DNA from 2 places in the Psychrobacillus mangrovi genome. Region 2 is predicted to be linked to the other one. Evidence: riboswitches for the same ligand, from Rfam matches in the RefSeq annotation. Region 2 holds a riboswitch; the other holds the start of a gene.
What was found. Region 2 has a riboswitch for cyclic di-GMP ahead of WAX74_RS10165 (DUF5667 domain-containing protein). Riboswitches for the same ligand answer to the same signal wherever they lie in the genome.
Positions count from the first base shown of each region.

Region 1: it holds a riboswitch for cyclic di-GMP, as region 2 does, so the genes downstream of both, WAX74_RS20700 (GGDEF domain-containing protein) here and WAX74_RS10165 (DUF5667 domain-containing protein) in region 2, are expected to answer to the same signal.

Region 1 is NZ_JBAWSY010000037.1:422-12,301, reverse strand. Features, by position in the region: gene WAX74_RS20730 (serine hydrolase domain-containing protein) at 1-1,369, shown strand, start outside; partial or broken gene WAX74_RS20725 (histidine phosphatase family protein) at 1,526-1,861, shown strand; gene WAX74_RS20720 (DinB family protein) at 2,328-2,822, shown strand; gene WAX74_RS20715 (DNA/RNA non-specific endonuclease) at 3,124-4,107, shown strand; gene WAX74_RS20710 (hypothetical protein) at 4,387-4,785, shown strand; gene WAX74_RS20705 (DUF4037 domain-containing protein) at 4,970-5,803, shown strand; cyclic di-GMP riboswitch class I at 6,283-6,365, shown strand; gene WAX74_RS20700 (GGDEF domain-containing protein) at 6,382-7,236, shown strand; gene WAX74_RS20695 (sensor domain-containing protein) at 7,538-8,827, shown strand; gene WAX74_RS20690 (GNAT family N-acetyltransferase) at 8,848-9,327, shown strand; gene WAX74_RS20685 (ArsR/SmtB family transcription factor) at 9,622-9,960, shown strand; gene WAX74_RS20680 (SRPBCC family protein) at 9,963-10,406, shown strand; gene WAX74_RS20675 (RNA polymerase sigma factor) at 10,781-11,263, shown strand; gene WAX74_RS20670 (zf-HC2 domain-containing protein) at 11,253-11,880, shown strand, end outside.
Region 2 is NZ_JBAWSY010000006.1:33,123-53,410, forward strand. Features, by position in the region: partial or broken gene WAX74_RS10135 (MFS transporter) at 141-1,392, opposite strand; gene WAX74_RS10140 (H-type small acid-soluble spore protein) at 1,803-1,982, opposite strand; gene WAX74_RS10145 (hypothetical protein) at 2,098-2,346, shown strand; gene WAX74_RS10150 (DUF1292 domain-containing protein) at 2,444-2,746, opposite strand; gene WAX74_RS10155 (DUF1672 family protein) at 3,152-4,027, shown strand; gene WAX74_RS10160 (SA1320 family protein) at 4,041-6,125, shown strand; gene WAX74_RS10165 (DUF5667 domain-containing protein) at 6,181-7,482, opposite strand; cyclic di-GMP riboswitch class I at 7,566-7,650, opposite strand; gene WAX74_RS10170 (small acid-soluble spore protein H) at 8,222-8,401, opposite strand; gene WAX74_RS10175 (endonuclease MutS2) at 8,494-10,398, opposite strand; gene WAX74_RS10180 (winged helix DNA-binding protein) at 10,900-11,271, opposite strand; gene WAX74_RS10185 (CarD family transcriptional regulator) at 11,471-11,980, shown strand; gene WAX74_RS10190 (hypothetical protein) at 12,195-12,866, shown strand; gene WAX74_RS10195 (DUF2512 family protein) at 12,918-13,328, opposite strand; partial or broken gene WAX74_RS10200 (GNAT family N-acetyltransferase) at 13,489-13,872, shown strand; gene WAX74_RS10205 (DUF1540 domain-containing protein) at 14,438-14,650, shown strand; gene WAX74_RS10210 (hypothetical protein) at 15,136-15,324, shown strand; gene WAX74_RS10215 (ABC transporter ATP-binding protein) at 15,550-16,317, opposite strand; gene WAX74_RS10220 (ABC transporter permease) at 16,485-18,839, opposite strand; gene WAX74_RS10225 (glycine betaine uptake BCCT transporter) at 19,942-20,288, opposite strand, start outside.

The DNA of each region.
Region 1 (11,880 bases), on a different contig from region 2:
TCAGGCTGCTGATGTTCTCGAAACGGAGGAGATTGATGAATTTGTTACGAATTATATTAAACAAAACGGGCTCCCAGGTGCAGCTATTGTAATCGTAAAAGATGGTAAATTGGTTTATGAGCAAGGGTATGGTCACGATTCTAACGGAAACCCACTGACAGCAAAGTCTAAAATGAGACTTGCTTCCGGTTCAAAGCCAATTACGGCATTTTCGGTTTTACAACTGGTTGATGAAGGAAAATTAAACCTGGACGACCCTGTATCTAATTATCTACCTGAAATAACTATGGATGATCCTAACTGGAAACAGATCACAATACGTCACCTGTTAAGTCATACATCTGGGATACCTGATCCAACCATAATAGCTCCAGCTAATACGTTAAAAGAAGGTGTGGAACGTATTCGTGACTGGAAGCTACAATCTCGACCTGGAGAGAAATATGCATACGCTAATGCCAACTATTGGATTTCAGCTTATTTGGCAGAAAAAATGAGTGGGATGGATTTTGCTGACTATTTACAGCAAAAGGTATTCTCACCATTAGGAATGAAATACACATTTACAACAGTAAACTCTGGAGATTTTGTACTGGAGCTGCCCAATGGGTATGTAACAGCATATGGAACTGCAATACCTTGGACAGAGCTGGAACAAATGAAGACGGGGGCTGGAGGAGTTGTAACAACAGCGTCTGATATGGGTAAATGGCTCTCTTTGCATACAAACGAAGGAAAGAATGAATTAGGTGAACAGGTATTATCAAAAGAATTGTTGGAAGAGTCCTATTCACCGCAATTTGGAACCGAAAAATATGGACTTGGTTGGTCGTTAAGTTCACCAAATATCAAACCTGCACGTATTTCACATAGCGGATCATTATCCACATATCAAACTCAACAAGACATTGTCCCTCGTAGTGGATATGCAGTTGCCGTTCTACTCAATAGCTTTACCCCTACGTTCGAACATGCATATGAGATAAGTTCAGAGATAATTGAATTGACGGAGGGCAAAGAAACCGAAGTAAAAGCCCCAGTGCCTAAAATAATTGATTTATCATTAGGTGTTTTAACATTACTCTATCTAATTTTAGGAATTAGAGGAGTAATACTAAGTAGAAGATGGTCGGAGAAACGTAAACAACATCGAGCTTGGAGATTTTATCTACGGTTATCCCCACAAGTGGTGCCAGTATTACTTATAGGATGGCTATTTTTTATTGTTCCGACACTACAAGATAATAGTTCTACAATAAAAGACGCATTCGGTATTTTCCCAGCTGCGATGATCTTACTATCGATTATATTCATTGTTGGGCTGGTTCTTACTATAATGAGAATTTATTATCGAAAAATATTAATTTAAGATCGAGGATTAAGAAATGGGTTATGTATATGTTGTGAGAAGAGAATATGCCGTCCTTTAATTGAACTTATTGCTAAAGCAGCAGGTTAGTTGAACAAGAAAAATGTCTTTTGGTAAAAGTAAGTCACTAAGTTACTGATATATGGGGGACAAAAAATGATATATGTTATTAGACACGGACAAACAGATTTAAACAAGGAAAGAAGAATGCAAGGAAGATTGGGATTACCTCTCAATTAACATGGAATTAAACAAGCGGAAAATTTGAGAGAGAAAATTAAAGATATAAAGTTTGAGTATGTTTTTTCCTCTCCACAAGAAAGAGCTATCCAAACAGCAGAAATAGCGACTGGATTAAAAGTGACAATAGATGCAAGGCTAGATGTTTTTGATTTAGGAGAAGCTGACAGATTAAAAACAAGCGAAGTGAAAATGGCTGGAGTATTACCTGATTCAAGAGTTTATAAGGGTGTTGAAGAGGTAAATAAATGGGGGCGAAAAAATGTTTAATAAAGACTCAGAGAAGAATAAAGGCTCAAAGAAGAGATTTGAAGAAATCCTTGCAGAAAATGGCGTAGCTAATGGAAACAGAATAATAGTAGATTAAGAAACAGGCATTCATTATTTATTTAGTTGGAGTGGATATGAAGGGGAATTACCCCTTTATTGGATAATGATGGAAAACCAATTAATGAATAACACACTTTATCTTGTTCAACTAACGGGTGCTTTAGTCTAAGATCATGGGTTTCTTAGGCTGCTCTATTTTTTTATTGAACTAACGCGGCAGGATAGGTGAAAAACAATTAATACGATGACCTAATCTTTTAGAAGGTGAAATAATGGAACAAGTAATAAAAGAAATTCTGTCTAGCGGAATACTCTTTAATTGAAGCGAATCTATTGTAAGGTAAACAATAATAAATTCAATTTGAGATTAAATTGGAGGGAATAGAAAATGGATGTAAAAACACTTTTGTTAAAGCAATGGGCAAGCTGCTTAGATGAAGAAGACTGGTTTCCACCACTTGAAAATGTGCTTGAGGACATCACTTTTGAACAGGCAATTTGGAAACCAGCTGATGGGGCAATGAATTCCATTTGGGAATTAGTTTGTCATTTACTTTTCTATGAAAAGAGATTTCTGATGCGATTTCTTGGTGAAACAGCTAATGAACCACAGGCAGAAAATAATGAATCTACATTTCTATTACCAACTGAGACGTTAGAAAATTGGAAGGAAACAAAACAAGAATACTTTAATGTTCATCGTGAACTTGGAAAAATACTAGCAAAGTCAGAACATGAAGATTTGTATAGACAGATTCCAGGAGAAGATAATTCATTAGTGCTTGAACTGAAGAGTTTAGCATTGCACGACGCATATCATATTGGGCAAATTGTATTCCTAAGTAAAATGCAAGGAGCTTGGCCAGTGAAACGCAGCTTTTAAAAAAGCTTCACTAGCTTTACAGTTATTCCATTATAGGGGCTTTAATGGAATAAGAATGGGAACATCCAAATCGGACGTTCCCATATTTTATAACTGAAAAACAACAATACTATTTAACAAAATCTAAGATAAAAAAAGTTTGTGAATATTTTCACTTAAACTAACGGTACAGGTTAATTCAATAGAATATTGGTTTTTTATGGTAAGATTATAGAATAAGACAAGATAAGTTATGGGGAATAAGTTGAAGGTCATCGTTTTTAGAATGAACAGTATGAAAATATTATAGGAGAGTCCTAAAATGAAAAAGAAAATGAACTATTTAATCTTACTTTTAACGATCATATTTATGGTTGGTTGTACCAACGTAGAAGATACATCCAATACAGATGTAGAAACAGATTCACAAGAAGTAACCACAGTTGATACAAATAAAAATAATGAAAAAGAAGAAACAGTCACTACGGTTGTTTATGAACCAGTAGTAGAGGAAACGCCGAGTGTTCCGGTTGCGGAGGAAACACCAACCCAACCAAATAATGAACTGTTTTCAGGATACAAACTTATTGAAGTTGATGGTGGCGATTTGTCTGGTTATCGTGAACCTAACATTGTCGTTGACATTGGTTATGGGAACCGAGAATATTGGGCATTTACTAATGAATACGGGCAACTAGTACGAGTCATTGCTGACGAAATCATTCTGCAAGATGATAATAATGAAGCTGTTTTATCGTCTGGCAGATACTATTCTGATGAGGCAAAGGTTCCGGGTGTTGAAAGTGATGTTTTAGATGAAGGACATATCATTGCTGATTCTCTCGGAGGGGTAGCAAATGCTTATAATATCACTCCACAAGATAGCACACTCAATCGACACGGCGATCAAGCTTATATGGAAGATTCAATCAGTAGAGCAGGTGGTGCTACTGACTTTGAAGCAATTATCACTTATTCGAATACAAAAACACAGATTCCTTCGAGTTATCAATATACTTATACGATAATGGGCAACAAGATTGTTGATACATTTGACAACGTGAACCCTGACGAAGTAAATGCATCACTCGGTTTAACAGACAGTGAACCAGTTGAATCAACTGAACCAGCTGAATCAACAGGATCAAACGCAAACGGTGATATTTCTAGTGTTGATACAAACGGTAATGGACAGGTGACGATTAAAGAAGCAAAAGCAGCAGGTTTTAGTATGCCAATAACGAGTGATCATTGGTTATACCCATATATGGACGATCGTGATAACGACGGTATGGTAGGTGAGTAAGCCCCTAAAACTTTGAGGCAAAATAAATGAACGAAGAAACATTTTCTTCGTTGGACGAATTTGCAAATGGGTGTCTATACAGGAACAACTGAAGTTAATGGTCGTATCATCTATAAAATTTGTACCGTGAAAACATAATTTTTTCCACTAAAGGGTGCTTTACTTCGAGAAGGAGTAGAGCCTTTTTTCTTATTAAACTAACGGGGCAGTTTAGTTGAAGAACAACGAGTTTGAAACTATCCCATTATTTTTACGTTATAAAGATAAAGGAGTGATAATTTGAAGAAAATTACTGTTATTATTTTTTCTTTACTACTATTAGTGGGTTGTAGCCAAAGTAATGTTCAACAAAATACCAAATTAGAGGAATCCATTCATTCAATTGTAGAAGACAAGAATATAAGTGAAATAAATATTAACTCTTTAACAAATTTCGATTGGGATAAAGCTTTTCTATTTGCACCTTATACAACGCAAGAAAGTATAGAGGAACAATTAGGTGTTGATTTTAAAGACCCAAGCAAGATTGATATTAGAGATGATATCTATTTATTGGTTTTCCTTAATGGCAAAAAGGTAGTTCATTATGCAGAAGTAAACCGTCAACAGTATGATTTTTCCATAGGGGAAAAGGAATATCTTACTCCTTCTAATGATTCAATAAATATTGACAGGTAATTAAAATAGAATTGTCTTATTCAACTAACGGGTGCTTTACTTCAAGAAGTAGTATAGCATTTTTTCTTATTGAACTAACGGTGCAGTTTAGTTGAACAAGGGATTATTAATTTTCTTTGTAAAAGGAGAAACAAATCTTAATATCGAACTTAAAATATACAAGACTAAAAATAGGAGAGATATTGTGAATTTAAAGTTTTTAGCGTCAAGTATTACTAAAGTTTATATCCAGAATCCAAAGGTTGATGCGGTGTTACTTGGAGGTTCTGTTTCTCGTAACTGGAATGACGAGTATTCTGATATAGAATTATTTGTATTTTGGAAAGAAGGTCCAACGGAAAAGGATAGGAAAGCCTCCATTAATTCAGTTAATGGAAGGATTATTGATTTTCATCATTATGAGGAAGAGGAATGGTCAGAAACATATGTGACTAACGGTGTTAAATTAGAAATTAGCAACTTTTTGACTTCAACGATTCAAAAAATAATTAATGATGTAATTGTAGAGTTTGATAAAGATTTAGATAAACAATGCCTTGTAGCAACAGTTTATGATGGTATTCCACTTTACGGAGAAGAAATATTAAGTAAACTTAAGAAAAAAGTTGAGGTTTATCCAGAAGAACTAAGTGTAGGAATGATAAGGGATAACATCTATCTTGGTAACCGATGGAATAACAGAGAGGCTTTACTTAAACGTGAAGATTGGTTGATGCTTTATAAGGTAATGGTATCTGTACAAACAAATCTGATGGGAATACTCTTTGGATTAAATCGATTATATGTACATCATCCAGCTTTTAAATGGCAAAGACATTCTTTAGAAACAATGAATATTGTCCCAAGAAACACATTTAATCGCTTCACCTCTATTTTGTTAAACCATCCCAAAGAAAGTGTAAGTGAATTAGAGGAAATTACACAAGAGGTTTTTGAACTAATAAGAACAGAGTACCCATCAATAGATTTGTCTGAGGTTATTGATAAATCACTTTTTTTAAGACCAAAAAATAATTGAATTTAATCGAAATGATTATGTTCAACAAACGAGTACTTTAGTTAAACAAGACTATCATTTAGATGGTCTATTTTTATATCCAAAACATCAAGTAGAACGTAGAATTCCATTGTGAAATGTTACACTTAAACTAACGCAGCAGGTTAGTTTAAGAAGCAGGGATTGTTGAAAAGAAGTAGAAGTACTTGTTATATGGGAAGTGATTCAAGAATTGGGCAGGTAAGTTAGAAATGTATGTGAATAAATGTTAGTAGGTCAAATTGTCAGTATACCTAAGATAAGATTTATTGGGTCATTTTGATACCATTTTTTTAGGGGTGAGTTACTATAATATTTTTTTGATTGGCAATTGCAATACTTTAGCGTAACTGAAGCCGAAGGTTTTATCTGGTTAACCTTATAATAGGAACGGGTGCTTTACTTTAACATAAATGAATTATTTAGGATGTTTCATTGTATACTTATTTACTTAGCAACTCTATTGAAAAAGGCAAAATTATCGAAAGATAATGACGCAAAATCACAGGTCTAAAGCATTTGCTACGATGGCTGGGTTACCGAAAGGAGTAAGGAAATAATTGAAAAGAAAAGGTTTTAATTACTCATTAATTTTTTTATGTACTGTTTCCCTTGTTTTTATTGATACGATTTTGTCTGAGGAAGCACGTAGACATTATCCATTTATATGGTCACTCTCTCTGATTCCAATTATTTTGATTAGCTATATGTATCCTAAATGGAAGGTAATTATTGTGTCAGGAGTTTTTTTTAGTATTTTGAAGTACTCAACAGAGTTTAGTCAGAAAACTGCCCCGGATAATTTTGAAATGCATGGACTTATTTTAGGTTCGCTCATTAATTGGTCTATTATTTTAACTGTTGGACATTTCATAATTAAATCTTATAAATTATTTTTAAAGGTAGAAGAACTGACCACAACAGATGCATTAACTGGTATTTATAATCGAAGATATTTTGATTTTTTTATGGAAAAAACTATTCCTATTAGTAAAATGGGGAACAACCCTTTGACTTTCCTAATGTTAGATATTGATCATTTCAAAAGAGTTAATGATAATTATGGTCATCAATGTGGGGATGAAGCTCTAATACATACATCAAACATTATAAAAAGTAATGTAAGAGAATCAGATGCTTTCATTCGTTTTGGAGGCGAAGAATTCGCAGTTATTATGCCAAACACCGATGTTGATGAGGGGCTAATAATAGCAGAACGTATTCGAGAGGCTATAGAGAAATCAGATTTCACTTATAACAATGAACGTATTCATTTAACAATCAGCATAGGAGTATCTTTTTACAATGGGGAGAAAGTTGAGGAATTTATTAAGAAAACAGATAATGCGTTATATAAAGCAAAAGAAAACGGTAGAAATCAGATAGCAATTTTAATTGATAAGAACTTGCTGTAAATTATTTTTTCATCCTCTATTTTAGTCATAAGGGGCGTTGATCCATGATGGATTAACGCCCCTTTTTGTTGAATTTATTAACTAAAGGGACAGGGTTGTTGAAGAAGCATTTACACTTTGGAAGAATAAGTACGAATTTAAGGTATCACAATTCTATAATCATTTTTTGCAACGCCATTAATATTTTTAGTAAATTTATCCTTATAATTATTAAATATGGTAAAATGTTAATAATTAAGTTGTTCTATATTTTGATTTTAATATTAAGGACTTTAGAATCTAAAATTAAGGAGTTTATTCCATGATGAAGCATATAGATAATGATATTTTTTACCGTTCCCTGTTTGAGCATAACCCAGATATAGCCCTTTATTTAGATAGAGAAAGTGTTATTGCTAAAGTAAATCAAAATCTGTCTAAAGTGATGGGTTATTCGGTTGAGGAAGTTTCTGTTACTCCACTTATTAACTATTTACCAAAGTCTGATCAGGATTATTATCAGACTTTGTTTTTAAAAGCCCTTAGTGGAGAACCAAAAAGTATGGAAACCTTCTTTAAACATAACAACGGTAAAAGTATACCGATTAATCTAGTACTGATTCCTGCGATTATTGAAGGTAAAGTCACTGGTGTTTTCGTTATTATAAAAGATAAATCTGAAACTCAAAAAATTGAAAATAGTTTACTGGAGTCGGAAGAAAAATTTAGAGGTATAGTGGAAGAAGCTTTGGTAGGTGTTTATATCTTAAAGGATAATCAGCTCTTATATGGTAACCCATACTATCATCAACTAATCGGAACTAAGTACCCTGACACCAATTTCAATATTTTTAATTATGTTCATCCTGAAGATAGAAAAGAAATTCTATCTAACTTTGATTCGTTAAAAGATGGTAAAGAAGGAATAACACATTATGCTCGTGCAATTCGTGAAGATGGGTCGGAGATAAGGGTTGAAGCTCATTCCAAATTAATTTATATAGACAATGACCCAATAATTATGGGTACAGTCATAGATATTACAGAGAGAGAAAAATCTTGGGAGCAAATAAATTATCTTGCATACTATGACCAATTGACTGGTTTACCAAATCGGAAGTCTTTTGAAGAAACTTTGGAAAAAGAATTAGTAATCGCTAAAACGTTAAATCAGAAGATGGCAATTATGTATCTTGACTTAGATAGATTTAAATATACAAATGATACACTTGGTCACCGTGTTGGGGATAAATTATTGAAGGCTATTTCTAAACGCCTTCAAATAGTACTTGGAGATGAACACCAACTGTTTAGGACAAGTGGTGACGAGTTTGCAATCATTTCCCCTGATTGTAAAACTATTAACATGATAATTGACGTAGCAAATCAAATTATTAATTCAATGGAAGAACAATTTGTCATTGGTCAATACAGACTCTTTACGACGTTAAGCATTGGAATTAGTCTTTACCCGACTGATGGGGAGGATTCAATCTCTCTCATGAAAAAGGCAGATGTAGCCTTACATAACGCAGAACGAGAAGGGAAAAATACTTTTAAAGTATATTCTTCTACAATGGATATTCGGACATTTAGGGCTTTCAAAAGATAATCGAAACGGAACGATTATATATGCGGGAGTTAGTAATGGATGATAAAAACGAATTATCAAAGGTCCTTTCCGATCCGGAATCCATGCAATATTACCCTCATCCTTTTAACGATGAAGAAGTTAAGAACTGGATTAAATGGAACTTGGAAAACTATAAGCTAGATAAACACGGACTGTGGGCAGTTATATTAAAAGAAGGGGATACATTTATTGGTGATTGCGGAATAACAATGCAGAACATCGATAACGAGAAGTTACCAGAAATCGGTTTTCACATTATTAAGGAATATTGGAATAAAGGATATGCAACAGAAGCTGCCTCGGCTTGTAAGGAATATGCATTTAATGTTTTAGGCTATTCCAAAATATTTTCTTATACGACCTTAAGAAATATTCCCTCACAAAAAGTTGCAGAAAAAATCGGAATGAAGACTTATAAGTTTTTTGAGAAGAATGGTGAACAACAAATTGTTCAAGTTACATATGACAATGAAGTATGATGAAAGGCAGTATCACAGTGACTGCTATTCCAGAAACGGGCACGATTGTTTAATAAGCGTCCTTGTTCTTATTCAACTAACGGGTGCTTTACTTCAAGAAGGAGTAAAGCTTTTTTCTTATTGAACTAAAGCGGCAGGTTAGTTTAATAAATATAAAATGAATGGAAGTAAGTAAGAAATGGTTAGAATCAGCGATCCTTAGACCTGTGCGTTACTGCCCCTTTCCAAGTAGCTTGACATGATTATACATTGTAGCATATAGTTAAGTTTATACTTAATTAAGGGGTTGGTTAATTGACTACAAAGGACACACTCAGCCTCGTCTTCGCTGCGCTCGCCGATCCGACGCGCCGAAACATCCTGACCAGGCTGTCACAGAGACCCGCGACAGTAGGAGAGGTCGCCGAGCCTTTCGAGATAAGCGCACCTGCGATCTCTCAGCACATCAAAGTTCTTGAGCAAGCGGGGCTAATCGAACGCACAGCAAACGCCCAGTGGCGGACCCTGACGATCCGCACTGAACCTCTCGATGAGGCATCGGCCTGGGTCGAGAAGCACCGTTACGAGTGGAACCAGCGCTTCGACGAACTGGAAGAACACCTCAAGACCATGACGACAAAGGAGGAACAATGAACATGCCTATATCTGTACCGGAGTTTACCATCACCCGCACCCTGAATGCCAACCGCGAGCTCGTATGGCGCGCATGGACCGAGGAGAAGGAGCTCGGCAACTGGTTACCTTCTACACCCCTGGAGTCCATCTCTTTCGACGTCCGCGAAGGCGGACGCTACCGCTACACGATGGTTAACATTGAGACTGGCGAGGAGTATCCTACTGGAGGAGTGTTCCTCGACGTCGTACCTTTCGAACGGCTCGTTTTCACCTGGGGATACCCCGATGCTCCCATCGAGAACTCCCCTGTCGTGACCCTAACCCTCACGGCACACGGCGATCGCACCGAGATGATCTTCAACCTGCGTGGAGTAGCCGGTCACCTCGGTGATCAGTACTTCTATGACGGTTGGTCCGAAACGCTCGATAATCTGACGACGCTCCTGCAAGACCAGAAGGCGTAGTAGGCGAGTAAGAACAAATAGATGTCTTATTAAACTAACGGGTGCTTTACTTCAAGAAGGGGTAAAGCATTTTTTTCTTATTGAACTAACGCGGCAGGTTAGTTGAATAAGAGATAAGTATTTGTTGGAAACTTTGAAAATGAAAAGGAAATTGTATAAACAACTGAAATTGCATAAAAGGTTGAACCCGAAAAGTTGATAAACCAACAGTCCGGGTTTTTTATTTTATTGTTTTATTGGCTCAATAAGAAAGCTTTTACTCTTAATAATGGGCACATATAAAAATGTTAAAATGTATCGAATGATAAAAATATTAAAAAGTTTGTAACGAAACGATAATTTTTTAGATATATAGGTTGAAAGGAGGTAGAACATTGGGGGAGCTTACAGAAGTCTATGAACAATATGCCGATCAAGTCTTTAAATATTTATTGGTACTTTGTCGTAATGTAGACATAGCAGAGGAACTAACACAAGAGACTTTTTATCAGGCTGTCCGTTCAATAAAGACTTATAATGGCGAATGCAAAATGTCAGTTTGGCTTTGTCAAATTGCTAAGTATACATATTATAAGTACGTTGATAAACAAGTCAAACAACCGCAATCATCAGATCTACTGAACCAATTACCTTCAGTAGAAAACAGTCTCATCGAAAGTGAAAATAAAATTGCACTTTATCGGATGATTCATTTGTTAGAGGAACCGTATAAAGAAATTGTGTTACTTCGTATACTGGGAGGCTTAACCTTTAAAGAAATTGGAGAAATACATTTGAAAAATGAAAATTGGGCAAGGGTAACCTTTTACCGAGCCAAATTAAAATTAAGAGAGCGAGGGAATATGTATGAAGAATGAATGTTATATTGTGCGTGATTTATTACCATCATATATAGATCAACTATGCAGTGAGGAAAGTTCAAGATTTATAGAGCAGCACATCGCTACTTGCGAACAATGTGCTGAGCTTCTGAATCAAATGCGTGTAGAATTTGATATTCAAGAGCAACCAGAAATTAATGCTCGCATAGATCAAATAAAACCTTTTCAAAAAATTGCACATTTTTTCAGTGCACAGAAAAATTTCACGAAATTTTTAAGTATTTCCTTTTGGGTTGCACTCATCGTAACGGTTGGATTTTTTATATACTCTTTGAACGTGTTGTCCGAACTTAACGATGAGCGAGAAGAGACCCAAGAAATTGAACAGCAAAAACGGGATATTATGAAAGATACATTCTCAGTATTATCGGCACAAGCTAATATAGATGAATTAGCCCTCCAAGCAGTTTTCCAAGAATATAGTGGGCAACTGGAACATTTGGCTGTATTTCATACTGAAAATATAGATGATGTCACATATTTACAAGAAGGTCCTAAAAATTTCTATCCAATTGATTATTCACAAGCAGAACTTGTTATTGGTGAAAATGGGAAGATTACTGAGTCCATCATTCCGAATGATTATGATTTAG
Region 2 (20,288 bases):
AATATTATTAATTTACATATCAGTATTTTTCAGAGAATCACCCTCCCTGGAAAAACGTTCTTATAAATCATTGATAAAAACATACCCTAACAAAAAACACCTTGAAATGGCGATTTAACCATCTCAAGGTGTTTTATTAATTATGAAGTTAGATCAGAAGACTCTGTAATAACTACAGGCTCACCTGCTTTTATTAAAACTTTGTCTTTTCCTAATAATAGGCTAAGTATTAACATTAGCACTCCCGTACCTAATAGAATCCATTCAACTCTCACAATATCAGCCATTGGTCCGAATATGAGCATTCCTATTGGCATCATTGAAGTAGCAATCATCCCAAATACCCCCAAATATTCTACCCAAGTAATCACCCTCGACTCGCTCTTGAATTAGTACCGTCGTCGGTGTATTGAATATTGGCATTGAGACCCCGAATATCGCCATGAAGAGTAAATACGCCCAAAATATTGGCATAATCCCAAGCGCAATCGTACAAATTCCCATTATAATACTGGCAAGTGTCATCGTATGCACCTTGTTGGCAAAGCCTCCCCATGAAGCAATAATACCTCCCCCTGCCATCATTCCAACCGAAAAGGCAATTTCAATTGCAGTTAATCGCCATACGTCATCACCAAAGCTTCGAGTCACTTGTAAAGGAGTTAAAAATGCGGCTGGCGCCATCAAAACAAAAAACAACGCGAAAAACAAAAAGAACTTTTTCAAAAAAGCATGGTTGTTAATATATGTTAAACCTGCTTTAAAATCATTAAGATAGCTTGTCGTTTGTGCCTCGGATGCCTTTGCATGTACCTTTATTTTTAAGAATACGAGTAAAGTTACAATCGCTATAGCTGCAGTTACCACATCTATAAAGAAAATGATTTCTAATGTAGCCATCGTAAGCAATGCCGCACTGACCATAGGAGACACAAACATAATTATCGCTTGTATACTACCGTTAGTTCCGCTTACCTTTGTAAGTTTATCCTCTGGAACAATTTGCGGCAAAATAGCCCCTACTGCTGGACCTTGAATACCTGTTCCTATCGCTCTAATCGCTGACATAGCAAACAACAGCCAAATAGCATCATATCCCATTAAGAAGACAATTGCCATTATGAGAGTTGCAGTAGCAATAAGTCCATCCGATAAGATAATGAGCACCTTTCGGTTGTATCGATCTGCCCACACTCCAGCAAAAGGCGATAAAATAAATGTAGGGATGAATCCACATATTATAAACAGTGTCATCATCATTCCTGATTGTGTAGTGAGTGTTATATGCCACATGATCGCATATTGAACCAGTGAGGAACCAAAAAGTGATATCGTCTGGCTGCTTAAAAATATAATAATATTCTTTTTCCAATTTTCATATTCCGTATTCATTTTCTTCACGACCTTCTATATATATTTCCTGCTCTGAAAAGTAAATGGTTAAGGTCTTATATCTCGAATCGAAAAATTAAAACATTACTATTTTTAGACAACAAAAAAGAGGGTAGATACACCCCCTCTTTTTTGTTAAACGTAAAATAAAGTTTTCCTAAAAGACAGACTAATCCCATTTACTCTACTCTTAGGCAGAGTCCTTGACCATATTCAATTAACGGTTCAAAGTTTGGATTCTTAGTCTCATTGATGCTGTCAAAAGGAAAACCTCCATTTCTTAAAGTGACTTTCATTTTACCATAGCTTTTTTTACTATACAATAAATCCTATTTTGTACCGAATTCGTTTTACTTTAATACGTAAAAAGAACTACACCTTCTCTTCGGTACAGTTCTTTTATGATTTTCTTATTGTTCAACTAAGCTAGTAACTGAAACACTTTCCTTGTTATTTGGATCATTAATAAAGTGAATGGTCGCCAAATCCTTGTCTCGATCTACATGTTCAATATAAACCCTTTCTCCATTAAATGTAACATTAGACATACTTTTCGAAAATGCTATTTCTTGTGCTCGTTCTGCATTCATGGATTTCACCTCCTTAATTTCTACAAATCCTATTGTTCCTCCATTGATGGGGTTAATACCGATAATTACGGTTATATTATGTAAAGTAATGAGTAAAATTTAGGAGAGATAGTTAATGGAAATAAATGAAATACAGAAGTTTATATTTCACATGGAGAACGAACAAAGACAGATAATACTAAAGGGAGAAATCGAGGGCCAATCTGAGGTTCCTTCTTTTGATGACATAAAGTTTAAAGGGGTTCTTGCGTTGCTTAATTCTATTGATAAACAGAATTTCAGCGAATCAGGTAACAATGCGGTATTCGACCAGTACTTAATGGAAGTAGAAGAAACAATAAATGAGATGAAAAAATATAATTAATTTCAAGATAACGCAGGTTGTCGCGATGGTTTATAGCTTTTTCTAATAGAGTATATTCTGTAAAAAAGAGAGGAGTGTATCCTCTCTTAACAACCGTTTATTCATCTTCTTCATTAAAGTCTTCTGCTTCTTCTTGTGCTTGTAAAAAAGCTGCGGATACTTTCTCAAATTCAGCGTCCGTCTCTATTTCCGCTAGCTCCTCACCATCTATAATTTGGAAAAAGAACACATCTACCTCTTCTACTGTTTCTTCTTGCGCATCATCCGCAAATGCAACAGCTGCATATTCTTTATCCTCAATAGTCAACTTACCAATTACTTCAATTTCTTGTTCTCGATCTTCTTCATCCAGAACTGTAAGAATTTCTCCAACTTCAATGCCACCCATTTTCTCGTCCATTCAAATCCCCTCCTAACATAGATATTTAAAGGTCTCTAATTATTGTACCCTGTAAATAATCGAATAACCCAATAGGGGCTAATATTTTCTACAAAAAACTTTTACAAATAGAAATTTGAAAATGTAATAAGTAGATTTATCCCCCCTCTATAAAGCAAAAGTCCTTACTATACATTTCCAGGTCATACCCTTTCTCCTGTTTTTGAAAAATTCAAATAAAACATTCGTTTTTTGTTTTATCTTCTCTTAAAGTTTTAATACAATTAGTAAAAATAGGATATTTTAAAAGAATTATGGGTTATGAATGAAGGATTTTTCATGCACGCTAGGAGGGATTATATGCGAAGCAACAAAAAAGCCTTAGCACTCGGACTAGGCATAACAGTTATATTAGGAGGATGTAACATGGATACTGAGAATACAAAAAGCGCTGAAAAAGAAACAGTAGCGGCAACAGGAGGTCAAGGAATTGCTTTAAAAACAGAAAACCTAGTGAGCGTCCAGGAGTATACAGGTGAAGGATATGCATTAAGAAATGGTGAGGAAACGGATAAAATCGCAGAAGCAAATCGCGATGCAATTGAAGTAGCAGTAAAAAAATTCTTCAGTGAAAAATATAAAACAGAAGTAATTGTCCATAACTTGGTAGGTGCGGTTGATGGTGTTTCAGTATTCGTAGAATCAGTGGGAGAACCACATTTTCATGCATTTGCTATTGTTCCGATAGATGTAAAAAGTAAAACAGTAAAAACAGACAGCGTTTGGTCACAGGAAGGCCAAATAGAAAATGCCTTATCAGGCGGATTATTTGCAATGGCTTATGACGAAGAAATGGCCAACTTGGATAATTTTGCAAATCTAATAATTAAAGATTACCCTGTTGTCGGTAAAACTAAGGAGGCAGTAGAAAATACTGATACTGGTTACTCAACTCCCTATTACTATATGAGTTTTTTTACTGACGTTTTCGATCGTCTTAACTCTATGTACTTAGAAAACCAAAATGTAAGTAAGGAAGAGCTTAGAAATTTCCTAGATGAAAATAAATTTGAAACGGAAGCTGTAAAAATTACTATAAACCTATTCATGAAAGAAATGAATGTAGATCCAGATAAAGTTACCTATTCACAAATAATTTCTGAAATCGAAAGCACGAATGGTTTGCCAAGAGGTGCTTATACTCTTCTATTACACGATAATTTAATTAATAGTAAATATGGAAGTGGTTCGAAAAACAATAGTATTGAAGAAACTACGATTAATGAAATTATGAAGGAATAGGAGAATATAACCTATGACTACTATAAATAACATAACTAGTCCGAATACTAATGACAGAGATTTAGTTGAGCTAGCAGGCTATCATGCATACCAAAAATACGAGGTTAAAGATATCCTACAAGTTAATGGAAAAGAATTTTATGTTATTAATACACTTTATGATACATCCTCTGGGCTAGATGCATTAACCATTCAAAACTTTGAAACTAAAGAGCTATCCGTAGTATTTGTCGGCAGTGAACAACTAGACAAAGACTGGATTGGTACAAATACAAAGCTTCTAAGCGATGTTCCTCCTGCTCAAATTCAAGATGCTAAAGTTTATTTTCAGCAGATGAACAATAAATATGGGGAAATTTCTTCAGTCTCAGGAAATTCACTTGCTGGTGCTTTAACGAACGCTGTAGCCATCGAGAATCCTCAAGTAAAAGCCGTGACGTTAAATCCTGCCATTCTTCCATCTGGTATGGTTGACCCTACTAAAAATTATGCCAACATTACTAATTACTATAGTAAATATGATTTCCTGACTGGCACTGAAGAGACTATAGGAATGGGAGATCGAATTCCGGGTAACAAATACGGAATAAATAATGGAATTCCCATGTTTTCGATGCTTGGCTCCAACCATACTGGTTATGTAGAAGCGGATGCGGAGGGTAAATTTAAAATCGAAGTCGGCTTAAAAGGAGAGCCTGGTCACGGATTTATTTATGTTGGAGCCGATGATCATATTGTAACAAGTATTTGGTCCGGTTCTCCTTTGTATGGAGGCCAAACTGAAAAGATTCTTATAAACAAAGAAAACATGATCTTGCTTTCAAATGGAATAAGGGACCAAGTGAAAGGCCGTATCACAAATGTTAGAGACTATATCAGAAATTCTGTAAGCATTGTGGAGGATGAAAGTGCTCGATTTAATCAGCGAGTAACGGAGCTACAAGAAACTTTTCAATATATGTTTGAAGAGCTTGCTGGTGACCCAGTATTTAATGGTATTGCCAAAACAGGATTGATTATTAAAAGTTGTATAGATGAACTTTTATCACTTCTTGATTCAGCTGAGGCAAGATGCAGAATTCTAAATAGCATTTTAAACTCTAAGCCTGCTGAATTAATTGAATTTATTTTTTCAATAAATTTAGACGTTGAAGGACTCTTTGCTCCCGCAAAAGCTTATTTAAATCAATTAAAAGTAGATGTTGATCATTTAGTGGAAAGTGCACAGAATGTCGTTCAGAATGATATTCCAGAATTATTTAAAGGCGGGAAAGACTTTTTTGTGGATGCAGTTGTAGGGGAATTCAATGCTCACTATAACATTCTCAATGGAAATAAGGATAAAGTATATAAACAACTAAATGATTACGAGTCTCAAGTTTATGACATAGCCTCTTCTTTTCACAACAAAGATCAAAATTTGGCAACTTCTATCAATTCAGGTTCTTTTCTAGATGATGGAGTAGATTCCATTCAAAAAACAGATGTTTTTGCAATTGAACCTTCCCCTTACGTTGTAGTTGGGATGAAAATAAAGGAGGTACAAGTGGAACTTGCCCATCAACATATGAACGCAATTGGAATATCCATATTAACTCCTATACTTTTAAGTTTAGAAGCATTGCTATTGCTAATCGAAACAGCATTATCAACAATCATAATAGCTGTTAAGGCAGCATTAAACGTTGGTTTGTATGGAAATCCTGTTAGCTTACTCATTAGTTTATTCACTAACTACGAGGAAAGAATTAGAAGTGCTGTTCAAAGTGCGTTAGAACCTCTTGAGGAGATGGAGGTAACCGTGGAAGGTCTCCGAAAAGGCTTTGGTCGTATGCTTGCAAATCTTCCCGAAATGCTAAATAATTTTAAACCATATATAGATACAGCCATTTTTGAACCTGGGAAGTATGAAAATGTAAGAATATATAACGTTTCCGCATTAGCTATACTAGACGAAATGGAACTTCTTTTTAATGATATAGTCTTCCAATTATCCAATGAAAAAGCCAATTCGATTGAAGCTACATTAGAAATCTCTCAAAACGTCTTAGGAAATATACAGATTTTAAAAGAACAGGTGCATCGGGTAACATTATAGTTTTATATAACTGAAAATTCCAAATTTATTAAGAAAGAAAAAGACAAAGAGGGATCTACTCCCCTTTGTCTTTTTTCCCGTTATTCGATTTTTCCTTTTCGTTATTTCCTTGTTGTCTAGCCTCGGAGTCTTGTTTCTGTGCTGCACCCTTTATAGCATCTTCTTCAGCTTTCGCTGCCGCTTCTTTATGTTTAGCCTCTGCTTTTGATTTCGCTTCTTCAGCTTTTAGTGCTGCTTCCTTTTGATTAGCTTCTGCTTTTGCTGCTTCATCTTTTTGCTTAGCTTCTTCTTTTACTTTCTTTTCTTCTGCTTTCAGTGCGGCTTCCTTTTGTTTAACTTCTGCTTTTGCTTTCTCTTCTTCAGCCTTTTTTGCTACTTCTTCGGCTTTTGATTTTGCTTCTTCCGCTTTTTTAGCGGCCTCTTGTTTTTTCTCTTCAGCTTTCGAAGATGATTCTTGTACTTTTGGTGCAACTGGTGTCTTAGTATCTTTAACTTTAGGTACCATAACTGTTGAAGTAGCTACTACTTGTTCCGTAGATTCTTCTAGTACTTTATTTTCCTCTTCTAGGGGTGCTTCTTCTTTTGAATCTGTTGTGTTTTCCTCAACAGTATCATCGGAATCTACTTCTTCAGTCGGTTCTATAGGTTCAGTTGCTTCTTCCTCTGCCGTTTCTTCTGTTTCCTCTTTTTCAAGCTTAGCAAGTTTTTTCTCTATCTTTTTAGCCAATCTTTCTTCAGCTTTTACAACATTTTTAGCAAGTGCTTCTTTAGCTTTTGTATTTTCTACTTTTTCTAAAGCTGCTTGTAAAGCATGAAGATTTGATGAGAATTTTGCTTCTAGATCAGCATAAGCTGGATCTACTTCGGATTCTTCCTCCGTTGCACCGTCTTCATTAACGGGAGCATTTTCATTTGCAACTTCATCCGTAGTGTCTTGTTCAACGCTTTCTTTATACTTAGCTAAAGCCTCGTCTTGTTGTTCTATCGCTAATTGTAATGTTTCAATTGCCTTCTCTTCATCACCTTGTTCAAATAATGCAGTCGCTTCAAGAATTCGTTCTTCCGCTAATGCGCTAAGCAATTCTGCTTCTTTCATGTCATCGAATGTGAAAGCCAATTGCACACTTTCTTGCAATGATTTAAGAAAATAGAAAAAATCACCTGGTAATAACGCAGGTTCTTCCGTATCATTTGTATCTTCCGTAACTCCAGATTCTACTTCTAAGTCATCCTCTACTGTAGTTGTGGAATCATTCGTTTCTGCAAATGTAGGACTAACACCTACAAGAAACACAAGGAAAGCAACAATTATAGATGCAAGCAATGTGTTTCGCAAATTTCCTTTAAAATTGGACATAAAAAAACTCCTCTCTCCTATTAAAAATAGAAATACAAGGAAGAATGGTGAATTGAACCTTATTCAAGTTTTCATCCATATTCTTCGGTAGTTCAGCCACCATAGCCGCTAGACGTTAGGTCTGAAACTTTGCGTCTTTATCTTTCGACAAATTTGCCTTTTTCGAATAAGTATCTACATCTAAATAATGCAAGTCCCTATCAAGGACAATTATATATTACTAGATTATAGATATCTATCTATTTTTAACTAATTTATCTGCGTACTTTTGGCTATGAAAAAGCACCCCCAATTATTAGTGAGGTCACTAAACAAGTTAGATTGTACATGACGTAATTGTTTTTTGAACAAAAAAGCACTTACTGTTCAAAATTGAACAGTATAGCAATGTATGAACTTAAATTGAGTGTTTCTTGGGTTGAAATCATGGGGGCCTACCTGCATTTACTTTAATTTATTATATCGGACAACGATGTTTTATTAGATAGAAGAAAGGCTTAATTGTAAGCATACAATAGTTGATTAGAGTGGAGGGCGGCGACTCCAGCCGGAATAGCATGAGCTGAAGACCCTGGACTGAGCGTAGCGAGGGAAGCGGCTGAAGCCATGCCGGCGGAAAGCGTCCGCCTGGAACGGAAATCAACGTGGCCAGACAAAAAGCGAGTATGTGAACGAAATGTCGTTCACATACTCGCTAATAGATACCTTAAAAAGTGCCTTATAGGTAAGTGTAATTATGTTACTGCTCCATTAAGCTTGAGACAGATACACTTTGTTTATTATCTGGTTCATCAAGGGAATGGATTGTAGCTTTGCCATTTCCTTTGTCTACATGCTCAATATAAATATTTTCACCATTATAGGTTACATTAATCATATTAGGGGAAAAAACAATCTCTTCTGCTCGTTGTGCATTCATTGCTTCCACCTCCTTTTAATTTTAAATCTTTATTATATTTTCCCACTCTTACTTTGATATACGCTGTAAATTTATTTTCCATTATCTAATTGTCACTCATTATGTCTTTTCTTTATTTCTTTTGAAACTTTTTTCAACGCTTTTTTAGATCCTCTTTCTATATCACGTTGAAATTTACGTTCTTCGTAACGAACAAATATTGTATTTAAATCGTATCCCTCTGGATATAACTCTGTTGCTTTTACTTCTAGCTGAATTCTTTTTACATTTACCTTTAATATTTCATTATTATAGAACACTAATACATTATTGAGATTATCTTTTTTCTCATATACAATACCTGAATCATTTTGTTCCATTAATTTTACTCTGTCCCCTTTTTCAAATTCATAAGTGGTTTCATCTTGAATAGTCGTTTGAATAGGCTTTTTAATTTTATTGTCTCTAACCCGTTCTAAATCATAGTTTTTATTTTCAATATAATGCTGTGCCTTTTGCAGTACCTTTTCACGTAAATTCATTTTTTTTGAAATCCAAAGTGCGTTACTGTCTCCTGATTTACCTATTAATAGCTTATACATCGGCTCTAATGTTTCACTATTAAATTGCATTGCGGCATTCATGAAGTCACTATGAATTTCGGAGTAGCGTTTTATTTCCCCGTAATGAGTGGTAGCAACGGTTATACACCCCATTTGATAAAACTCCTCGAGAATAGCAATGGCTAGCCCAGCACCTTCATTCGGTTCTGTCCCACTTCCGATTTCATCAAAAAGTAGTAGCGTATTATTAGTGGACGCACCCATAATCTCAGATATATTTTTCATATGAGATGAAAAAGTACTAAGGGAATTTTCAATGCTTTGATTATCTCCAATATCCACAAACAGCTGATCAAACACAGCTATTTCCGTACTTTCATCTGCCTCAATATGAAACCCTGACATGACAGCTAATGTTAATATTCCTATTGTTTTTAAAACAACTGTTTTACCACCAGCATTGGGACCAGTAATAATTAAGCTGCGATAGTCATTTCCTATTTCGAAATCTAAAGGTACAATATTTCCAGACAAAAGCGGATGCTTACAATTCGTCAGTTTAATGTATCCATGATTATTTAGCCTAGGCTCAATTCCATCCATTTTTTTACTAAACTTTGCCTTTGCAAAAATCATGTCATACTGACCTATTAGTTCAATATTGATGTTTATTTGTCTTGTTTCTTCAAGAATACTTCCTGAAAGTGTCGCTAAGATTTGATACTCCTCTATGGATTCCTCTGCCTTAAGCACAGCCAATTCTGTATTTAGTTTTGAAATAGCTGCTGGTTCAATAAACACGGTGGACCCTTTAGAAGAAACCTCGACGATTGTGCCCGCGACTTGGTTTTTATAAGATGCCTTAATAGGAATCGTAAAACGATCATCTTTTTTACTAATGAAGAATTCTTGAATATACTCTTTGTAAGCACTACTTTTCAGGAACTTATTTAATCTTTCTTCTATCTTTTCTTCAGCTTTAGCGATATGATTTCGTATTCGCTTTAATTCCTTACTAGCTTCCGAATCGACTCTGTTTCCTCTTATCGAATGATTAATATTTTCTTCTATGTCTCTAAATTCCATCATCGAGTGAGAATAAGAATGGAGAACTGGAGCAAAAAATTCTTTATCTAACATGAATTTCTTTATCGTTCTACATCCTCTTAAAAAGTCCGATATAGCCACTAATTCAGATGGTCCTAAAATCATTCCCTTTTCAAGCTTTTCTATATGAAGATTTATATTGGAGATACCTTTCAGAGGAAGATGACTTTCAGCATCTAATAATTTCCTAGCCTCTGTCGTTTCATTTAACTTGTTTTGCACCACCTTCATATTCGTGCTTGGTTGAAGCTTATCAAGTAATTCCTTACCTAAACTACTCACACAATGTAATTTCACCATTTCCTTTAATTCGTTATATTGTAATTTTTCATATGTCATCGTATTCACGTGTAGTCCTCCTTAAATAATTTGAAAGCGTAAGGCGCCCGCATAACCGTAACAAGCTTTGCACAGAAGCAAATTGGCATTTGACCTCGATATGCTGGCGATTGTCTTAAATAATAAATGCCCGCAAGAAGCTTACCTACCATTCCATTTTCACGGATCACATCGGAAAATGAATAGAAAGCTCCTGCGGGCATTCAGTCGTCAACAAAAGATACGAAGAAAAAAGCATAGCAGGACAAATCCCACCATGCTCTTCGACTTAACATTTTTGTATGTTAAATGAATATATGGAAAAGGAAGCAGTCTTTAGGTAGGTATTCACAATGCTTCATAGACATTGTGAAACAAGGCACACTTAATAAACTGGAATAAAACCAGTTCTTAAAAGCCTTATTAAACTAATCAGTATTAGTTCATACCTGCTTCAGACATACTTCACCACACCTTTTATTAGAATATTTTCAATATAGCATCATTTAAAAATAGAGTCAATCGGTTAAATTATAGTCCCCAATCTAATTTTAAAACTTCTTTTAAAACTAATAAGTTTTCACTACCTATACGAACTGCAATTTTTTGTTCCAATACGGCCTTTAAGGATTCATTCTTCTCATAGCAGGCTTCACCTAATTTAGTTAACTGAATACATTTTTCTTTTTTATTGTTAGGAACAGGCTGAATTTCTATTAATTCTTTTGACTCAAGGCTCTTAATGAGTTTATGGGTTGCCTGCCTAGAGATATCTACATGTTTTGTAACATGAGAAATAGTAGGCCTCTTTTTATAGATCCTTGCCATGATAAACCATTCCGAATTAGAAATATAAATCTCGCTATTATCGTTCCATGATTGTTCCGTTATTTTCCTTAACATAAGATGTCTCTCACTTAATAAATCAATTAAATCTAGTTGCTCTAGCGCAGAGTTCAAGTATTTCACTCCATTCCTTTTCTCTGCTAACAATATACAAAAACCACCACTCAATGTCAACTTGGTTGACATTGAGTAAAAACTGAATTATAATTATTTTAGTTAACTTAGTTGACAATATTATTTGTTAGGAGCATGTAAAATGTTTAATGTTGGGGATTTAATTATTTATTCTGCTCATGGAATATGTCATATAGATGATATTTGCGAAAAAACGTATAATGATGTCACGAAAAAATACTATGTCTTGCACCCTCTTGATAATGCAAAAGTATCTATCAATATACCAGTAGATTCTCATACCGTCGTAATGTTAGATATGTTAGATCAAGATGAAGCAAAAGTAATTATGGAATTGTTTAAATCGCCAGGTGTTAGTTGGATCGAAAATAACAACCTGCGCAAAAAAACATATACAGACATTATCAATACAGGCGACCGTAGAGAAATTTCTAAAATATTAAACACATTAATGCGAAAAAAAATGGAAACGGATCTCACCAAAGAAAAGCTCCTTGATCAAGATATCCAGCAAATGTATTCAATACAGCAAATTTTGTTTAGAGATTTATCTCACTCATTACATACATCAGTCGAATCAATTAGACAACAGGTTTCCCACTCCCTGAAGTCTTCTATGCAAACAACCTAACTAGTAAACACTTCTTTATGAACGATATAAAGAAGTGTTTTTCACTTAAAACAGTCCATAATACTTATACGTTAGTATCATAGACCCAAAACCATTGAGCTTCCAAAGCACTATTTTTACCAACTATACCCATTTTTACTTGCGTGCTATAAAATTTGGTAACTATAATTATAAATGATAATAGAAAACCATTAATGATATGGGGATGAAGAATATGAAGAAAGCAATTTTGTTTTTAGGGATATCATTAACGATGATTTTAGCATCATGCGGTGATACGGACGAGTCAACGGAAGATAAAGACGTTTCCGATACAAGTGTTACTACTGAAGTTTCTGCAACTGAAACAACAAATGTCGAAGATGGTGAACAAAAAGAGGAAACAGAAAATACCGAAGAAAAATCAGAAGTTAATTCTGACGATAAAAGTACAAAAGCCATTCCTCAAGGAGAAAATCTGTTAAAAGAGGATATCGTATTTGAATATGAGGATGGAGACATAGTCATGACCATCAATCATGCTGAGTTCACGAAAGAATTTGCATCCTCTACTGGAGATGACAAGCGAAGTATAATTTCTGATAAGGAAATTTACCTTCATTTATCAGGGAGCATCAGTAACGACACACTAGATTCATTTAGTTATGGTCATCAATTAGGTAGCGTTAAGTTTAAGGCAATTTACGATAACAAACATGAATTCGATTTCCTAGCAACAACAGAATCATTAGACGGATCTAAATTGGAAGGTGCAAGTATCGATTCCTTACAAGAGCAAACTTTCCACTTATACTCACAAGTCCCTCTTCCAGTGTCTGAGCGGGATAACTCCCTAGTTTTTGTTGTAATCGATAGTGAAGGCGAGCACGAAATCACCCTTCGTTAATAACAGTAAAGCATCCAAGCCTTTAATCGGTTGGATGCTTTTATTTTCATTCTAATGTTTTTTGGCTATTCCAGAAATCTCATCTAACTTTGATACATGTTTTCCAACGAACACTGAGCGATCAAGGTATTTATGGAAAAACCATTCTCCTCCAGCAATTATAATCGCAGAGATGATTGCACCAACTGCGAGATTCTCGTTAGCATCCGTAAGTGCAATTAACATATACCAAATGACCAGGAAGCCAATGATTAAATCAGCGATAGTAGCCATTATATTACGCAATCGTTTTGGAGCTAACCTAAAGAGAATAAAATCACCCAATACATATGCGAATAAGGTTAAAACTAAGCTAGTCCAAATGGTATCCATGAAAGGAACATCGAATAACAGGGTTAATATAATTAAAAGAACCACTGCAATCATAACAAATTTGATACCGATTGCTTTTAAATGATCCATTATTCTACCTCCTCAATATTTTCTTCTCCTATTCTTTACCCTGTACTTGGTTGCATAAATCATATTTTTCCATTTTCGAATAAATTTCTGCATCGAAATTTACTTCGAAACTTCATATATAATAGAATAGTAATAGCCCAAGAAAGAGAGATGAAACATTTTGAGACTTAATGTTGTACAAACTAAAGAAGAACTAGACACGGCTTTTGATATTCGTATAAAAGTGTTTGTTCATGAGCAACTAGTACCTTTGGAAGAAGAAATTGATGAGTATGAAAATGAAGCAGTTCATTTTCTCCTTTACGATGATGAAAACCCAATAGGGACTGCTCGTTTTCGTATAGTCAACGGTGTAGGTAAGGTGGAATAGATGTATAATGCAAGGAATTGAGGAATACGCTAAACAACACAATATAAAAAAACTAGTACTGCATGGCCAAACGCATGCTGAAAATTTTTATCATAAATTAGGATATAAAACAGTTTCAGACGTATTCTTAAAGCAGGTATTCCACATATTGTGATGGAAAAAGAAATTATGTAAAAACAAATACATACCTAATATAATGTAAAAACAATCTGTCAAATTTTAAGAAAGGGACTACCATTAATTCATTGAATTAATGGTAGTCCCTTCTTTCGTTAAATATAATAGCACATAAAAAAGCCTCACTTCTTCAACAGTGAGGCCTCAAATTCCATTACTATGGAATTTCATGAGAAAAACGAAGGGAGATCTTCTTCAGTTATCAACTGTTTCTCATATTAATAGTGTAACCTAAAAATCAATTCATCTAACTGGTAATATAATCTAGTTAACTGATTAATTAGAAGTAAATGAATAAAAATTATTATTTAAAAAATCATAATAAATAGGATAAATTAACTTTATCTTTGCTATTTATTTCAAAATAATATGAAATAATATAAATTTGTACATTCATTTTTGTACAATTGTATCTACTGCCAAATTATCACTTTTTCACCTGTAAAACTATGACTCGTTAACATTTAATACATACTATTCACCTAATAGGACAGACTACAATGGAAGAGAGAATCTCACGGTTTTTTCTTCTTATTTAAATTCAATTTTAGGGGGTAGACGAATGCCGATTGTAGAAGTTAACTGTTCTGTTGCAAACTGTGTGTTTCATGCGGAAGGTAATATTTGCGGAGCTGATCAAATCAAAATCGATATTGATTCCCAATCAAAATACGACTCTGAGTTTGCTACGGAATTCGACTTTTTTAACCGTACCGAAGAAGCAATTCATTCTGCAGATACATGCTGTAAAACATTTAAACCAAAAAACAAATGATTTATTATTTTCAACATTCTATTGAAATCTATTTATCTGCAAAGATATCTCAATAGATGCGATAGAAGTCATGAAAAGGTTTTATAGTCTATTAAAGTTTTGAAAAGAAACGACTTTCCCTTAATTGAATTTAAATTTGTTTGTGGTCAGCCAGTTTATCTCTGGTTGGCCTTTTTTATATATACCGTGAACGTATGTAAATGGATCATCAGTTCCATGAATTGAGTAAAAGACCTATTACGGATAATTAACGACATTTAAAAAAGGCGTCCAAAAGCCAAGAAATGGACTTCATAGACACCCTTATTGCAGCTACAGTCATAATGTGACCACGTAATCGTAATGCTTGGATTCCTTGTACGACTACTAGTGGTACTCCTGTTGTGTCAAGTGCATAGTAAAGGCCAGTTAACCGTTGTGGGATTCAATCGGGTCAACTATCCTTTCACTTGTTCATATAATGTACTGAGAGGAGGCGTAACAGAATGGATCGAGTTATTTTTTTAATGTTGGCTAGTATTTTAGCTGGTTTTGCATTATTAAAGGTTCCTTTAGAAGGTACTTTCTTAGCAGGTATAGAGCCAATAACTAACCTAATCGGTATTTTAGCTATTGTGATTTTCTCTCTTTTCCTGATATTTAAAGGTTTAATGGCACTACTAGGAAAAAAATAAAAAGAAGTTTAGACTCAGATTTATTCTGAGTCTTTTTTGGTTTACTTCCTACAAGAAAAGTTTGCAAAATCAGGAATGTAACTTATTTAACGCAAATCTTCTCGTTTTTCATTTGATTGCGTAGCGAATTGTTAACGTGTCTGTCCTAACAAACATTCTTAGCTCTCTCTTTCGAAATCACCTAAAAATTCACATGTAAACTTTATGCGAATGCCCAATGAAAAATTAGAATCCATTTTCCACTAACCACTTCATAATGCTTTCTTCTCTCTCCTTAACATCGTCATGCTGCGCATCGTATTTACTCATTTTCTTCTGTGCCACAATATTCCCATCTACCATATACAATACTCTTTCGGTTTTTGCTGCGACCTTTGTATCATGCGTAACGAGCATTATGGTCGTCCCGTTTTTATTGATCTCTGCAAGAATTGACATAATCTCTTCTGTCGATTTGGAATCTAATGCTCCGGTCGGTTCGTCTCCAAATATGATATCCGGATCATTTATCAATGCTCTGCAGATACCGACTCTCTGCAGCTGTCCACCAGACCCTTGAGTGATATTATTATTTTCAAGCTTATCAATCCCTGTCATTTCCAGCAGTTTTTTTGCTTTTTGATATACCGCATTTTTATCAGCATCTTTTGATACAAGAGCAGGAAACATAACATTGTCAATAAATGACAGATTTTTCAAAAGATTAATATCCTGAAAGATAAACCCCATGTTATTCAATCGGATCTTCGCCAGTTCCTCTTCTTTGAGTCTTTCGATTTCATTGTCTTTAAATTTCACACTACCAGAAGTAATTCTATCCATACCGCTTATATTATATAGCAGCGTTGACTTCCCGCTTCCGGATTGCCCCATGACCGATACGAATTCGCCTTCTTCTATCTCTAAGTCTACATCTTTTAAGATATGAAGCTCATTATCTTTTCCTAATTCTACTTTTTTATTAATACTTCTAGCTACTATTATATTGCTCATATATAATCCTCCAATGCCAAATATTTAAACCAAAGTTTATACCGCAGAGGCACCACGGAATGCCTTATTTTTTAGGAATCTGCATTTTTATCTGCATCGGTGCCTTCACGCAGTATGCTTCTTCTATCTTCGGGGATACGCCTCGCCCCCAACCTTATTCAGCCGTTCTAACTTCTTAAAACTACAGATAAATCATCTTCTGCTGTTACCTTACAGCACACAGAAATAGTAAAACCAACGACTACAATCAGTACTAACGGACATAATAGCCAAGTCTGCCATGCAACATTAATTAATTCAATTTTTGCGGCTCCCATAGAGGACATTGCCATACTTACAAGAAATTCCCCTAAATAATTTGAAGCCAGCACTCCAACTATGATTCCCAATATCAGTACCATCATAGTTCCTGCCATATATTGATGTTGAATATTTTTAGAAGTTAATCCCATACTTCGCATGATTGCAATCTGAGACATATCCTTTGATAATAGCATCCGAAGGAATTGTGCAGTTATCAATACAGCAATGATTACTGCAATTACGATTCCGCCTATAACAATCAGGCTCATCTGTTCAATGATATTTCCAAGAGTCTGCCCAGTATATTCTTTGATATCATTTACCTGCGCAGAATCGTAAGCATTCTGGTAGTAGTCCATTTTTTCACGAATATCAACGCCTTGAGCCATATCCATGCTCACTATATACCAAAGAACTGCCTCTTCATTTACCCCAAGACTCGTATGTGCTTTTGCTGTTTTTCCCCCATTTGTAATATCCTGATAAATACCCGTTACTGATAAAGTCTGTTCTTCATCGCCAGCCCTAACTGTTACTTCATCTCCTACTTTCTTGTTTAATCCGTCAATTGCGGCATTGGCAAAGGAAAGCGAAATTTCTCCTTCACCCTCCGGTGCTCGGCCTTCCAGATATTTTAATGGAAATACGGAATAATCTCCGATTTCTATATTAATATAGTCCCAGGAACCTTCCGCGTTTTTGACCTGGTAGGAGCTTGTAATGTAGGCTGCAAACTTTTCAATATCAGAATCATTTTTCAACTCTTCCTGCAGTTTTATAAAATCTTCTGTAATACTATCAGTTCTTCGAAGATCGATTCTCATGTCGTGTTTCCCTATTCCCATATATGTGGAAAATTCGGGTGAATTCATGGTGTTATAAATATTTAAAGGGAGTATGACAATAAACGTACATACGATAAAAATAACAAAAAGCAGCCTGTATAATTTGAATCGTTTCCATACATCCCTCATCCCCATGTAAATATTGGTGCTTAAGAATTTGTTCTTTAGCAGCGGGAAACTGTATTTTCGGTTCTTTCCGCGCTCCATGATATCTGAACGTAAAGCTTCCACCGCAGAAATCTTATCGATGCTTTTCAGTATTCGCTGACAGTACATCACTATCATGAAATATACAAGTAATGGAGCTATAAGCGATAGCACATACTTTAAGCCGCCTGATAAATCGGAAGATATGTAAAGTCTCATATTACCGTTTAACAGATTTACCGCTGCAAAGGAAAGCAGATAACCGATAATACCGGCTGCTACTGAGATGACTCTGTATTTATTAAGATAGACCTTTTTTATATCTTTTTTGGATATACCCATTGCTTTCATAACACCGATTTCTCTAATATCTTCATCAATCGTTGCCAGAAATGTAAGTCTAATACAGAGCGAAGCAATTACAATAAGCAGAATACTAATGAATATAATGACAATCGCAACTGCCATATCTGACATGGCATTAAACATCGTAAATATCTTTCCTCCGATTATTGGACCGTTTGCCGGAAGACCTGCTTCGATATAGGCAGTCTGAACAGCAGCAGAATCACCGTTTTCATTCAGCTTGAACTCGATCAGGTATTCCAGTTCCCCACCTTGCAATTCTAGCATTTCATCATAGTCATTCTGATTTATCACAAACCGTTTCGAAGAAGTAAGGGAGGAGTTCATCTCAAAATCTCTTGCATAATCTGATATGGCAAACTCTTTTTCATACCCGCCACTTTTCACCGTAATCGTATCACCTATTTTTAAGTCATGTTGTTCCATAAAATAAATGGGAACAGCCACTTTTCCTTCCTTTACATCCAGTTTTTCATTATCCAAATCCAATATAAAATCAAATTCCTTATTCTGTACAACAAATGAAATATCCTGTATAGTTCCAGCCATCGTTTGATTTTGACCAAAATGAATATTGCTTCCATCAATATTCTGAAGAAACATCGTCTCCTGCATCGCTATATGGTCACTGTATTGATCTGTGAATTGGTCGATTTCTGCCTGGTCATATTCTCCGGCATGCATCACCGTAATGTCAGATGGTACTGCACTCTCCTGAAGATCTGACATCCCCTGAATCAGATTGGCTATGTTATTTATGGCACTGGCTGCCAAAATTACTGCCATCGTGATAAATACAAATACTGTCATCGTTACGATTTTATTTCTGATGAAATCATTCTTGACTATTTTCAAAAACATTATTTTTTCTCCTTCCTACATCGATAATATTTTTTCTATTTTATCCTTGTCTCTATCAATCTTGGTCATTTCTTCAGAGGAAGAATTTCCATCTACTTTTAAAATAATAATGTTCTTAAATGCTAGTTTCTTAGTAGACTTGACCTGAATGATTATTGAACTTACTAAAGTAATCATACAAAATGGTATTTATTCGGTAAGCCTGCTTAAGTCTAATTATTCCCTAAGCCCCCAGACCTATTTTATCAAGTGTGACTATGGGAGTATTTAATAGATAAAAAAATTATGTATCGATAAATATGATGATAGCGAATAGTTATTTATTACCCATTAATAAAAACTATACACATTATTCCCCCTTTAAAAACCTTCTATTAGAGTTTGATTGTAACCCAACTACTATTAATCTAGCGTTAATATTTTGTAATGTTTTTGTACGTAAAACACTCTTCTATTATTGTTACAGGAGTGTTACTGGTGCCTGGCACCCAAATTTGTCAAAGGAGAAGGATAACCTGTTTGTATAACTCCTCTTTACTCAGAATTTAATGAGACAGGAGATTATTTTGCTAAAACATTTACGGATAACAACAAAGTTTTTTTAGAAACTTAAAAGACACTGGTAGCTCAAATAAGGAAAACCATGCACACGGAATAAGCATGATATATGCCGTTGACCTTGAATAGATACGAAAAGTGAAAGGTTTTCAGTCTACAGGCTTGGATATTCAAACAAATAAATAACGAAGATGTATAACTTTATGTCACCAAAGAAGAAAGCTTCAACCTCTATACTTACAACCTCATTCTCAATAAAATATCTTACAAATTCACCAAATAGATTTGATTTCTAATGTTTGTCTCTGAAGTGTTCTTAAACCTTCTGTCATCCCAAAAATCTTGAAAAACAAATTCTAACAACATAAAAAAGACTACCTCCTTAAATTTAGGAAGTAGTCTTTACTTTTGAAAAAATTATTTACATAACAAGTTCTCAATATGAATGAAAAATAGAATTAACTATTTCTCTGATGTTTGGCTAATGATGCTACGTTTAGCATTCACAAGTCGTATATAGAACTTTTGAATAACCCACTTCATTTTATTGATGTGGAGTTTCCTTATTGGTTTTACGTGGTTTTGGTTTGTGATACAAACCGAGCTCTTTTTGCTCTTTTGCTAAAGAGCGATAAAGTGAAATCATCATTAAAATAATAATAACTGAAAATGGAAAGGCCGCTACAATCAAAGCATTTTGCAGTGCTTGAAGTCCACCACTATATAAAAGAACTAAAGCTACAATTGACTGTGCAATACCCCACGTTAATTTTACGGCAGTAGGTGGTATAAGTGATCCATTCGTTGTTTGCATGCCAAGTACGAATGTGGCTGAATCGGCAGATGTAATAAAAAAGGTACCGACAAGTGTAATTGCAACGATAGACAGAA